2 regions of the Comamonas sp. 26 genome follow, and region 2 is predicted to be linked to the other one. Evidence: riboswitches for the same ligand, from Rfam matches in the RefSeq annotation. Region 2 holds a riboswitch; the other holds the start of a gene.
The links. Region 2 has a riboswitch for glycine ahead of CLU84_RS06185 (trimeric intracellular cation channel family protein). Riboswitches for the same ligand answer to the same signal wherever they lie in the genome.
Positions count from the first base shown of each region.

Region 1: it holds a riboswitch for glycine, as region 2 does, so the genes downstream of both, gcvT (glycine cleavage system aminomethyltransferase GcvT) here and CLU84_RS06185 (trimeric intracellular cation channel family protein) in region 2, are expected to answer to the same signal.

Region 1 is NZ_PEFL01000001.1:2,220,928-2,226,278, forward strand. It holds gene CLU84_RS10250 (DHA2 family efflux MFS transporter permease subunit) at 1-930, shown strand, start outside; gene CLU84_RS10255 (hypothetical protein) at 1,068-1,553, shown strand; gene CLU84_RS10260 (MBL fold metallo-hydrolase) at 1,726-2,799, shown strand; glycine riboswitch at 2,851-2,961, shown strand; glycine riboswitch at 2,980-3,107, shown strand; gene gcvT (glycine cleavage system aminomethyltransferase GcvT) at 3,174-4,310, shown strand; gene gcvH (glycine cleavage system protein GcvH) at 4,429-4,803, shown strand; gene gcvP (aminomethyl-transferring glycine dehydrogenase) at 4,909-5,351, shown strand, end outside.
Region 2 is NZ_PEFL01000001.1:1,351,963-1,357,313, reverse strand. It holds gene ssuE (NADPH-dependent FMN reductase) at 1-208, opposite strand, end outside; gene CLU84_RS22325 (hypothetical protein) at 362-565, opposite strand; gene CLU84_RS06195 (sulfate ABC transporter substrate-binding protein) at 625-1,659, opposite strand; gene CLU84_RS06190 (oxidative damage protection protein) at 1,806-2,081, shown strand; glycine riboswitch at 2,372-2,463, shown strand; glycine riboswitch at 2,477-2,596, shown strand; gene CLU84_RS06185 (trimeric intracellular cation channel family protein) at 2,649-3,314, shown strand; gene mnmC (FAD-dependent 5-carboxymethylaminomethyl-2-thiouridine(34) oxidoreductase MnmC) at 3,486-5,351, shown strand, end outside.

The sequences.
Region 1 (5,351 bases), 870 kb from region 2:
AGCCTGCTGGTGCTCTGGGTCGCCGCGCTGCAGCTGATGCTGGACAAGGGCAAGGAGCTGGACTGGTTTGCCTCCAATGAAATCATTGCTTTTGCCGTGATCGCCGTCGTTGCCTTTGCCGTGTTCGTGGTCTGGGAACTGACCGATGCCCACCCGGTAGTCGACCTGCGCCTGTTCAAGCGGCGCAACTTTGCGGCCGGCTCGATTTCGCTGTCGATTGCCTACGGCCTGTTCTTTGGCAATGTGGTGCTGCTGCCCCTGTGGCTGCAGCAGTGGATGGGTTACACCTCCACCTCAGCCGGTCTGGCACTGGCGCCCGTGGGGATACTGGCGATTATTCTGACGCCCATCGTCGGCCGCAAAGTCGCCGTCTGGGACCCGCGCAAGATGGCGACTGCTGCCTTCATGGTGTTTGCGCTGGTACTGTGGATGCGCTCGAAGTTCACTGTAGAGACGGACTTCGGTCATATCCTGATTCCCACGCTGATTCAGGGCGGCGCCATGGCCTTCTTCTTCATTCCGCTGACCACCATCACGCTCAGCGGGCTGACGCCAGATCGCATTCCGGCAGCCGCAGGCCTGTCCAACTTTGTGCGGATTACGGCGGGTGCAATGGGCACCTCCATTGCCACGACCCTGTGGGAAAACCGGGCCTCCATGCACCACGCTCACCTCACAGAGCTGCTGGTGCAAGGCCAGGGCACGTTTGCCATCACCGTAAAGCAATTGCAGGCGGCGGGCATGAGTGCAGAGCAGGCCTATGCACAGATCAACCGGCTGATTGACCAGCAAGCCTTCACCCGCGCTGCGGACGATATCTTTCTGGCATCGTCCTTTCTGTTCCTGAGCCTGATCGTGCTGATCTGGTTCACCAAGCGCCCTGCTCCGCAGGCCGGTGGCGGAGCAGACGCAGCCGCTGGCGCGCATTGAGAAACGCAGAGTAAAAGCACAGAGTAGTAACGCCAAGCTTCAAGCCAAAATAGCTGCCAGCGCTTTATCCATCAGCGTTGGTAGCTATTTTTTTGAGAGAAAAAGGCGCTTATTGGAACTTGGGCAAGAATACTTTCATGCCTATTTCAAACTTCTCCCGCCCTGCGGCCATCTGCGCCATTACCCTCGCAACCGTGGTGCTTGGTGCCTGCACCACGGTTGCACCGGATAAGCCCGGCAATACGGAGAGCGCGCAAGCCACGGTGAGCCAGCCATCATGGCCAGAATGGACACGCACAGAATGCATTCCTATGGCCCAGCTGGATCAGCAACCCCAGCTGCGCCGCCAGACAAGCCCGATCATCCAGTCCAGCTGGTTTCCCAAAGGGCTTCACACCACCGTCACCTTCTTGCTTGAAGTCACTCCTCAAGGCGAGCTGGGCCGCGTGCTCTGGCAACCCGCCAAGACCGACCCACGCATCGTGAAAACCATTCAGACGTCGCTTACACGCTGGAAGTTCAAGCCCGGCATGCGCCAGGGCCAGCCCGTCACCACCTGCTTCGAGCAGCCTTATGAATTGATCTTTCCGCCCATCAATGAACCGGTGGCGAATACACCTTAGAGCACCTTAATACGTCGTTGCTTCGCCTCAAACGCAAACCTCCGGTTTGCTGGGTAGCGTTAGCCGCTCTTAATCCGAACCTTTCACTCAGATACGGCTGCTTGCAAGTTTGTGCTTGCAGTGCACAAGCCCAGCCTCAACTATTCACTCTGACTGACTTCAGGCCCTGCACTTGATTCGCTTTTCATCTTCAATCGCTGACTATCAGGCATCGCCCCAGAACCGGGACGGGCTCTTTCACAACGTCCATCCGCGCCCAGCCAACGGCCCCAAGCCGGATGCCAGAACGCTGTGGAAATTTCTGTTCAACAAGCCCGCCAACACCGAGCCCGGCAGCGCACTTCCCCTACAAAAACTCAGCCGCGCCGCGCTGGATGCCGCGCCTGAGCGCAGCCTGTACCGCCTAGGTCACTCCACTGTGTTGATCAAGCTGCGCGGCGGCTGGTGGCTGACGGACCCCGTCTTCTCTCTGCGCGCTTCGCCGTTTTCCTTTGCCGGGCCCAAACGTTTTCATGCACCGCCAGTTGCGCTGCATGAACTACCCCCGCTGCATGGCGTCATCCTCTCGCACGATCATTACGACCATCTGGACCGTGCCACCATCCGTGCGCTGGCTCCCAAAGTGGGCGTATTCCTTTGCACGCTTGGCGTGGGTGACCGACTCATGGACTGGGGCGTTCCCGCCGCAAAAGTCCGCCAGCACGACTGGTGGCAGAGCAGCGAAGTCAATGGCCTGCGCATGACCGCCACACCCGCCCAGCACTTTTCAGGCCGTGGGCTTGGCGACGGGAACCGTACGCTGTGGGCATCGTGGGTGATTGAAGATTTGCAGAGCGCATTGCCACTGCGCGTTTTCTTCAGTGGCGATGGCGGCTACTTTGACGGTTTTAAAGAGATAGGCCAGCGCTTTGGCCCCTTTGATCTGACGCTGATGGAAACCGGTGCCTATGACGAGCACTGGCCCTATGTTCACATGCACCCACAGCAAACGCTGCAAGCCCATCAGGACCTGCAGGGCCGCTGGCTGCTGCCGATTCACAACGGCACCTTCAATCTGGCCATGCACGCGTGGTGGGACCCCTTCGAGCAGATTTTGTATCTGGGCCAGCAGCAAGCCATCCCCGTCGCCACACCCATGATGGGCGAGCGTATCGACCTGAACCAGCCCCACGCCTGCAGCCCTTGGTGGCGGGCCTGCATGCCCCAAAACGCATTCACTGCGGCCTCTGTGCCAGAGCTATCGTAAACCCCAGCCTGCCAGAAACTATTCAGGGCTGGTCAGACAGTTCTACTAGAATTGCCACTGTCAGGAGAGAGTGCTCTCAGCTTCACGCTGCAACGCACCGCCGAAGGCGCAGACACCCCACCTGGTGCCCAAACGCTCAGGCAAAAGGACTGACAAGCGCTGCCGCGCTGAATGCAGGCAGCGTTCCTTGCTGGAGAGAGATGCCGCACTACGCAATTGCGCTAGGTGATGGCATCCACCGAAGGAGCAAACCGCCCGACTTCACTGCGGCGGCGAATCTCTCAGGTAAAGCGGACAGCAGGGCAAGCCCGCTAGGCATGGCAGCCGCCGTGCATAGCCACTCATCTTGGTTTGAATGACCGGAGCGCTTGCCTGTGACTGTTGCCGATATTTCTTCCGACCTGCGCACCACGCCGCTGTTTGCCCTGCACCAGAGACTAGGCGCCCGCATGGTGCCGTTTGCCGGTTACTCCATGCCCGTTCAGTACCCTCAGGGACTGATGGCCGAGCATCTCCACACCCGCAAAGCCGCAGGCCTGTTCGATGTTTCGCACATGGGTCAGTTGCTGCTGCGCGGCCCTGACGCAGCGGCTGCGCTTGAATCGCTGATGCCCGTTGACATCATAGGTCTTGGTCTGCACAAGCAACGCTACGGCCTGCTGCTCAACGAGCAAGGCGGCATTCTGGACGACCTGATGTTCGTCAACCGGGGCAACGACCTGTTCCTCATCGTCAACGGTGCCTGCAAGGCGGCCGATATTGCGCATATCCAAAAACACATAGGCCAGCGCTGCAAAGTCCTGCCCCTGCCCGACCGCGGCCTGCTGGCGCTGCAAGGCCCACAAGCCGTAACTGCGCTGGCCCGGCTGATCCCCGGCGTGAGCGATCTGGTCTTCATGACTGGCAATCACTTTGACTGGCAAGGCCACGCGCTCTACATCACGCGCAGCGGCTATACGGGCGAGGACGGTTTTGAAATTTCCGTGCCCAGCGACGCTGCCGAGGCTCTGGCCGAGACATTGCTGGCCCAGCCCGAAGTCGCACCCATTGGTCTGGGCGCGCGCAACTCTTTGCGTCTAGAAGCGGGTCTGTGCCTGTACGGCAACGATATCGACACCACCACAACCCCGGTGGAAGGCGCGCTGAACTGGGCTATCCAGAAGGTACGCCGCACCGGCGGTGAACGCGAAGGCGGCTTTCCCGGCGCGGCCATTGTGCTTGCGCAGCTGCAAAATCCGCAGCAGCTCACGCGCAAGCGTGTGGGGCTTGTGGCCCTTGAGCGCATTCCCGTGCGCGAGCCTGCGGTGCTGGAGAACATGGACGGCCAGCATATCGGCCACATCACCAGCGGCCTGCTCAGCCCCACGCTGAACCAGCCTGTGGCGCTGGCCTATGTGCAGCCCGACTATGCGGCAGTGGATACCGAGATTTTCGCCATGGTGCGCGGCAAGCCCGTGCGCATGAAGGTAGCTGCCACGCCGTTTGTGCCCACCCATTACTACCGCGGCTAAGGCTGCCACCGCAGAACAGTCAGGCCAGTTCGCCAAACAGGTCACAGAACGCCGCTAAAGTGCGCGCTGGACCTTTCTCAAACATCTGATTCCCCGAATCCCCCATCTGGAGCCTTCCATGAGCATCAAGTATTCCAAAGAACACGAATGGATCAACGTCGCTGACACCAATGCCGCCATCGTCGGCATCACCGTCCACGCGCAAGACGCGCTGGGCGATGTGGTGTTTGTGGACCTGCCCGCAGTCGGCTCCACCTTCAAGGCTGGCGATGTCGCTGGCGTGGTTGAGTCCGTCAAGGCCGCCGCTGATGTCTACATGCCCGTGACCGGCGAAATCATCGAAGTCAACGAAGCCCTGCGCGACGACCCCGCACTGGCCAACAGCGACCCGCTGAGCACCGGCTGGTTCTTCAAGGTCAAGATGAGCGATGTGAGCGAGCTCGAAGGTCTGATGGAAGAAACCGCTTACAACGACTTCGCCAAGGACAATTAATTGGCACACGGCCTTCGCAGACGCGAAGGCCGTTTTTTTATGGCAAACGTCCGACACCACTTGCCGGTGCTTGCCAGTCACAGCTTTCGAGAATAGGTCCCTCCCATGCTGATGTCGCCCCCCGCTCCCGTTGCTTCGCTGGAGTCTCTGGAAAACTCCCGCGAGTTCCTCCCCCGCCATATCGGCCCTGATACCGACGAGCAGCAAAAAATGCTGGACGTCATCGGCAAGCCCACGCTGAATGCGCTGATTCGTGACGTGGTGCCCGCATCCATCGCCCGCCCCAAGCCCATGGACTTGCCCCCGCCTGTGACTGAAGCGGCAGCGCTGGCTGAACTCAAAGCCATTGCCAGCAAGAATCAGGTGCTGAAAAGCTTTATCGGTCAGGGCTACTACGGCACACACACGCCGGGCGTCATTCTGCGCAATATTCTGGAAAATCCCGCTTGGTACACAGCCTACACGCCGTATCAGGCAGAAATCTCGCAAGGCCGCATGGAGGCACTGGTCAACTTTCAGACCATGGTGACTGACCTGACCGGTATGCC
Region 2 (5,351 bases):
CATCGGCCTGCGCCACACGGTCTGTGATGGCTCGAATTTCGGCGTGATCAAACTGGGCTAGTAGCAGCGCTGCGGGGTCCAGCTGGTTGAGCTGCAGCACGGGTTCAGTGCTCAGGCCCTGCGCCTGCAGACGGCTCGCCACGGCATGCAGCAAGGATGTGGAGCGCGAGGGCTGTGTGGGACTTCCGGCAATCAGCAAAATCGACATGGCTTGGCTTATCTTTGTGGGAGTGCTTTAGGAGCTGCGAACAGGGCCCGGAAAATCGTAGATTGGCGTTTCAGACAAGGTGCAAAGCCACAGGCGGTACAAACGTACGGCAAGGCTTCATATCACAAGGTATCAAAGGTGGTGTTGAGGGCTTCAAGGCTGCTGCGCCGTGCCGGGGGATGTCTCCGCTTCCCTGCTCCCGGCCTGAGTTTGCTGCGGCTCAGGCCACAGCTTGCCGCTGGCAATCAGTGCCTCGGCCTCGTCCCACGAAGCCTCCCACGCCAACAGCGGCTGGCGTGCATTCATGGCTCCTGCGCTCAAAAAAGACTGTCCCAGACGGCTCCAGAAATTGCTCATTACCCGCTCCTGTTGTTGCTGTGATCTGGTGTGCGGCGGGCCAGCCCGCCGCGCTGTGCTTACTTCTTGGCGTAAATCTGGTCGAAGCTGCCGCCGTCGGCAAAGTGCGCCTTGTCAGCCGCAGCCCAGCCGCCAAAGGCCTTGTCGATGGTGAACAGCTCCAGCTTGGGGAACTGGCTGGCGAACTCGGTCGCCACCTTGGCATCGGTGGGGCGGTAGAAGTTCTTGCCGGCAATGCGCTGGGCGTCTTCGGAGTACAGGTACTTCAGATAAGCCTCGGCCACGGCACGCGTGCCGCGCTTGTCCACCACCTTGTCGACCACGGCTACCGAAGGCTCAGCCAGGATGGACAGCGAAGGCGCAATGATCTGGAACTTCTCAGGGCCAAATTCCTTGAGCGCCAGATAGGCTTCGTTTTCCCAGGCCAGCAGCACATCGCCCAGACCACGCTGCACAAAGGTCACGGTGGAGCCACGCGCGCCGGTGTCCAGCACGGGCACGTTCTTGTAGAGCTTGGTGATGAAATCCTTGGCCTGCGCATCACCGCCGTACTTGCGCTTGGCAAACTCCCAGGCGGCCAGATAGTTCCAGCGGGCACCGCCCGAGGTCTTGGGGTTGGGCGTAATTACCTGCACGCCGGGCTTGACCAGATCGTCCCAGTCCTTGATGCCCTTGGGGTTGCCCTTTTTCACCAGAAACACAATGGTCGAGCTATAAGGCGCGCTGTTGTGCGGCAGGCGCTTTTGCCAGTCAGCCTTGACATTGCCGTTCTTGACCAGCGCATCAATATCACCGGCCAGCGCCAGCGTGGCGACATCAGCATCAATACCGTCAATGATGGAGCGCGCCTGCTTGCCCGAGCCACCGTGCGACTGCTTGATGGTCACATCCTGGTTCTGCGTGGCCTTCCAGTGCTTGGCAAACGCCTGGTTGTAATTCACATACAGCTCACGAGTCGGGTCATAGGACACGTTGAGCAATTGCACGCCGCTTTGTTGTGCAAAAGCAGGCAATGTGGGCAGAGCGGAGAGGGTCAAGCCAGCAATCAGACCGGCAGCCAGAGGAAACTTGATAAAGTTGCGACGATTTTTCATTGGACTGTGTTCTTGGAGTGAATGGATAACGGGCTTCTTCTCCCCCGTTGCTATGCATTCTTGATCCGCAGTCTTAAAACTCAAACTACTAAGATTTCAGTTTGTTATTACCTAAACATCTGTAATCACACAAGAGGACCCTACACATGGCACGTACCGTTCATTGCATCAAGCTGGATCAGGATGCAGAAGGCCTGGACTTTCCCCCTGCACCCGGCGAACTGGGCAAGCGCATCTATGAAAGCGTGAGCAAGCAGGCCTGGGCCGACTGGCTCAAGCACCAGACCATGCTGATCAATGAAAACCGCCTGAACCTGGCCGACGCGCGCGCCCGCCAGTACCTGTCCCGTCAGATGGAAAATCATTTCTTTGGTGGCGGAGCAGATGCGGCTCAGGGCTACGTGCCTCCAAGCGCTGAGTAAGCTCGCCTGAGTCAGAGACCTCAGATACAAAAGCCCCGTGGCATTGCCCGGGGCTTTTTTGTTGCTGGCTGCGGCCAAAGGCGCCAGATTTGTCACAGTCAGGCATCAAGGAAAACCTGCCTATACCCCAAGCACAGCAAGCGCGAGCAGCTATCAAAATTAACTTTCCATCATCGCCATCGCAGCCGCCAACGAAAAGCCAGACTTCAAATAAAACAAAAAACAGATCATCAAACCCAGGCAACACAGGTACTAACCCGTAAAACACCGCCATAACTGGCTAAAATCGCGCCCATCCTGCGGGAGAGCGGAACCTGCAACGGTTCCCGCCGAAGGCGCAAACTCCCATAATCGCTCAGGCAATAAGTACCGCAGGTGGGTCAGACAAGGCCCGGATATCGCCAACTGGAGAGCAGCCCGCAATCACAAGTTTGCAGGGCTCACCGAAGGGGCAAGCATGTCCACCGCGAAGGTGCACATGCGCAACTCTCAGGTAAAAGGACAGCGGGAGAGGCAAACCAGACACTCCTGTTGATGTGAGTGGCTGGTCTATTTTCAAGTGCCGTCATGCTTCCTTCCGTCTCTTTGCTGGACTCGTTCCAGACCGCCAATTTCACCGTCATGCTGGTCATCTATCTGGTGGCCATCACTGCCGAAGCCATGTCCGGCGCGCTTGCTGCGGGCCGGCGCAATATGGATATCTTTGGCGTCGTCGTCATTGCCTTTGTCACAGCCCTTGGCGGCGGCACCATTCGTGACATGGTGCTGGGCCACTACCCGATTGGCTGGACGCAGCATCCCGAATATGTGTATCTGGTCATCAGCTTCGGCCTGCTGACCACGGTGATTGCACGCCACATGCACAGACTCAAGCAAGTGTTTTTGCTGCTGGACGCCATGGGCCTGATCGCCTTCTCGCTGATCGGCTGCAACACCGCGCTGGAGCTGGGCTACCCCACCATCGTCGTCATCATGGCGGGCATGATTACCGGCATCAGCGGCGGCATTTTGCGTGATGTGCTGTGCAACCAGGTGCCCGTCGTCTTCCGCCGCGAGCTATATGCCAGCGTGTCGCTGGCCGTATGCCTGATGTTCCTGGGCCTGCGTCACCTGGATGTCAGCCCCAATATCAGCACCATCGTCTGTTTTGCCGGTGGCTTGGCCTTTCGTATGGCGGCCATTCGTTTTAAATGGCGTCTTCCTGTCTTCTCCTACCAGCAACGCTGGGAATAAACTTCCCCCCTGAGCCGCTTTGCGGCTTCCCCCTCTCTCTGCGAGAGGGGGACGACAGCCTCGCTGCGAGACGGCTCTTGCTCGCTGTCCCTGATACTTACACCGCACCAGTTTTAAGCATCACGCCTTGTGGATGCGTTTTCCCCTGCCATGTCTGAACCCATCACATGGATGCCTGATGGCACCCCCTACAGCTCTCGTTTTCAGGATCGCTATCGCAGCGAAGATGGCGGCCTCGATCAGGCTACCCATGTCTTTCTGGGCGGCTGCGGCCTGCCTGCTGCATGGGCCAATACGCCGCAATGGCGGATTCTGGAAACCGGTTTTGGCTTTGGCCTGAACTTTCTGGTGACCTGGGCGGCCTGGAAAGCTGACCCGCAGCGCACGCGGCTGCTGCATTTCGTTTCGGTTGAGGCGTTTCCCGTCTCTCGCGAAGACCTGCTGCAGTCCTTGCCTGCAGATGACCAGCTGCGCGCACTGGGCCTGCAACTGGCCGAGCAGTGGTGGGGGCTGCTGCCAGGCGTGCACCGCCTGTCTTTTGAAGAGGGCCAAGTTCTGCTGACGCTGTATATAGGCCCGGCACAGACCATGCTGCGCAAGCAGCAGCTCACGGCAGATAGCGTCTACCTCGATGGCTTTTCGCCCCAGCTCAACCCCGAGCTATGGGATGAAGATGCCATGAAAAACATCGCCCGCCACTGCCGCCGTGGCACGCAGCTGGCGACCTGGTGCGTGGCTGGCAGCGTGCGGCAAGCCCTGAAGACACAGGGCTTTGACGTCAAAAAAGTGCCGGGAACGCCTCCCAAGCGACACAACCTGCAGGCCAGCTACAACCCTGCGTGGGAGCCCCGCCACCGTGCGGATGGGCTGCCTGCGCCCGTCAAACAACCAGGCCACTGCCTGGTGCTGGGTGCGGGGCTGGCCGGTGCAGCCGCCGCAGCCAGTCTGGCAAGGCGGGGCTGGCAAGTCACCGTGCTCGACAGTGCTGCGCAGCCCGCTGCCGGTGCATCGGGTCTGCCTGCAGGGTTGTTCTGCCCCCATGTCTCACCCGATGACAGTGTTTTATCGCGTCTGTCCCGCAGCGGCGTGCGCACCACGCTACAAACTTTGCAGCAACTGAGCGCTGCCCAAAAACTGCAAACGGACGAGGACTGGGCCCATGGCGGCGTGCTGGAGCATGACCTGAACGAGCCCGCCCACCTACCACCGCAATGGCTGAAGACAGGCAGCGCCGAGCACGGCTGGGGCCTGCAGTGGAGCAAGCCCGCTACTGCTCAGCATCTGCAAGCCGCCCGCTTGCCTGATGACAGCCACGCCCTGTGGCACGCGCAGGCGGGCTGGGTCAGGCCTGCGCAACTGGTACGGGCTTTGATGCAATCGACCCTTATTCAGTGGCAGGGCAATACCGATGCCGCCAGGCTGCAGCGCGATGAAGTCAACGGTCAGTGGCAGGTGTTGAACCTGCAGGGCCAGAGCATTGCCCAGGCCGACATGCTGGTTCTGGCGCTGGGCCCGGCCAGCAAAACACTGCTGCAAGCCAGTGGCATGAATGCCGGACTGTGGGAGCTGCAAGCCATACGCGGGCAAGTCAGCGTGGCCGAGCATACGGCACAGACTCAGGCGGCCATGCCGCCCTTCCCGGTCAACGGCCACGGCAATCTGGTACCGGACTTTCCGGGTGACGCCCCTACCAGCCCGCACCAATGGATCATGGGCTCCACCTTCGAGCGCGATGTGACCGAGCTGCCGCCCAGCGCCGCAGACCAGCAGGCCGCACATGCGGGCAATGGCGAGAAGCTGGCCGCCCTGCTGCCCGCATGCCGGCAGGCGCTGCAATCCTTTTTTGATGCACCACAGCAACCCGAGACCTGGGCGCGAGTGCGCTGCGCCGCCTATGACCGCCTGCCGCTGGCCGGACCCGCCGGTGAAGCGGCGGACGACCTGCCCGGACTGTGGGTGCTGACGGGACTGGGCTCGCGCGGGCTGACGCTTTCCATGCTCTGCGGCGAGTTGCTGGCAGCGCGCCTGCATGGTGAG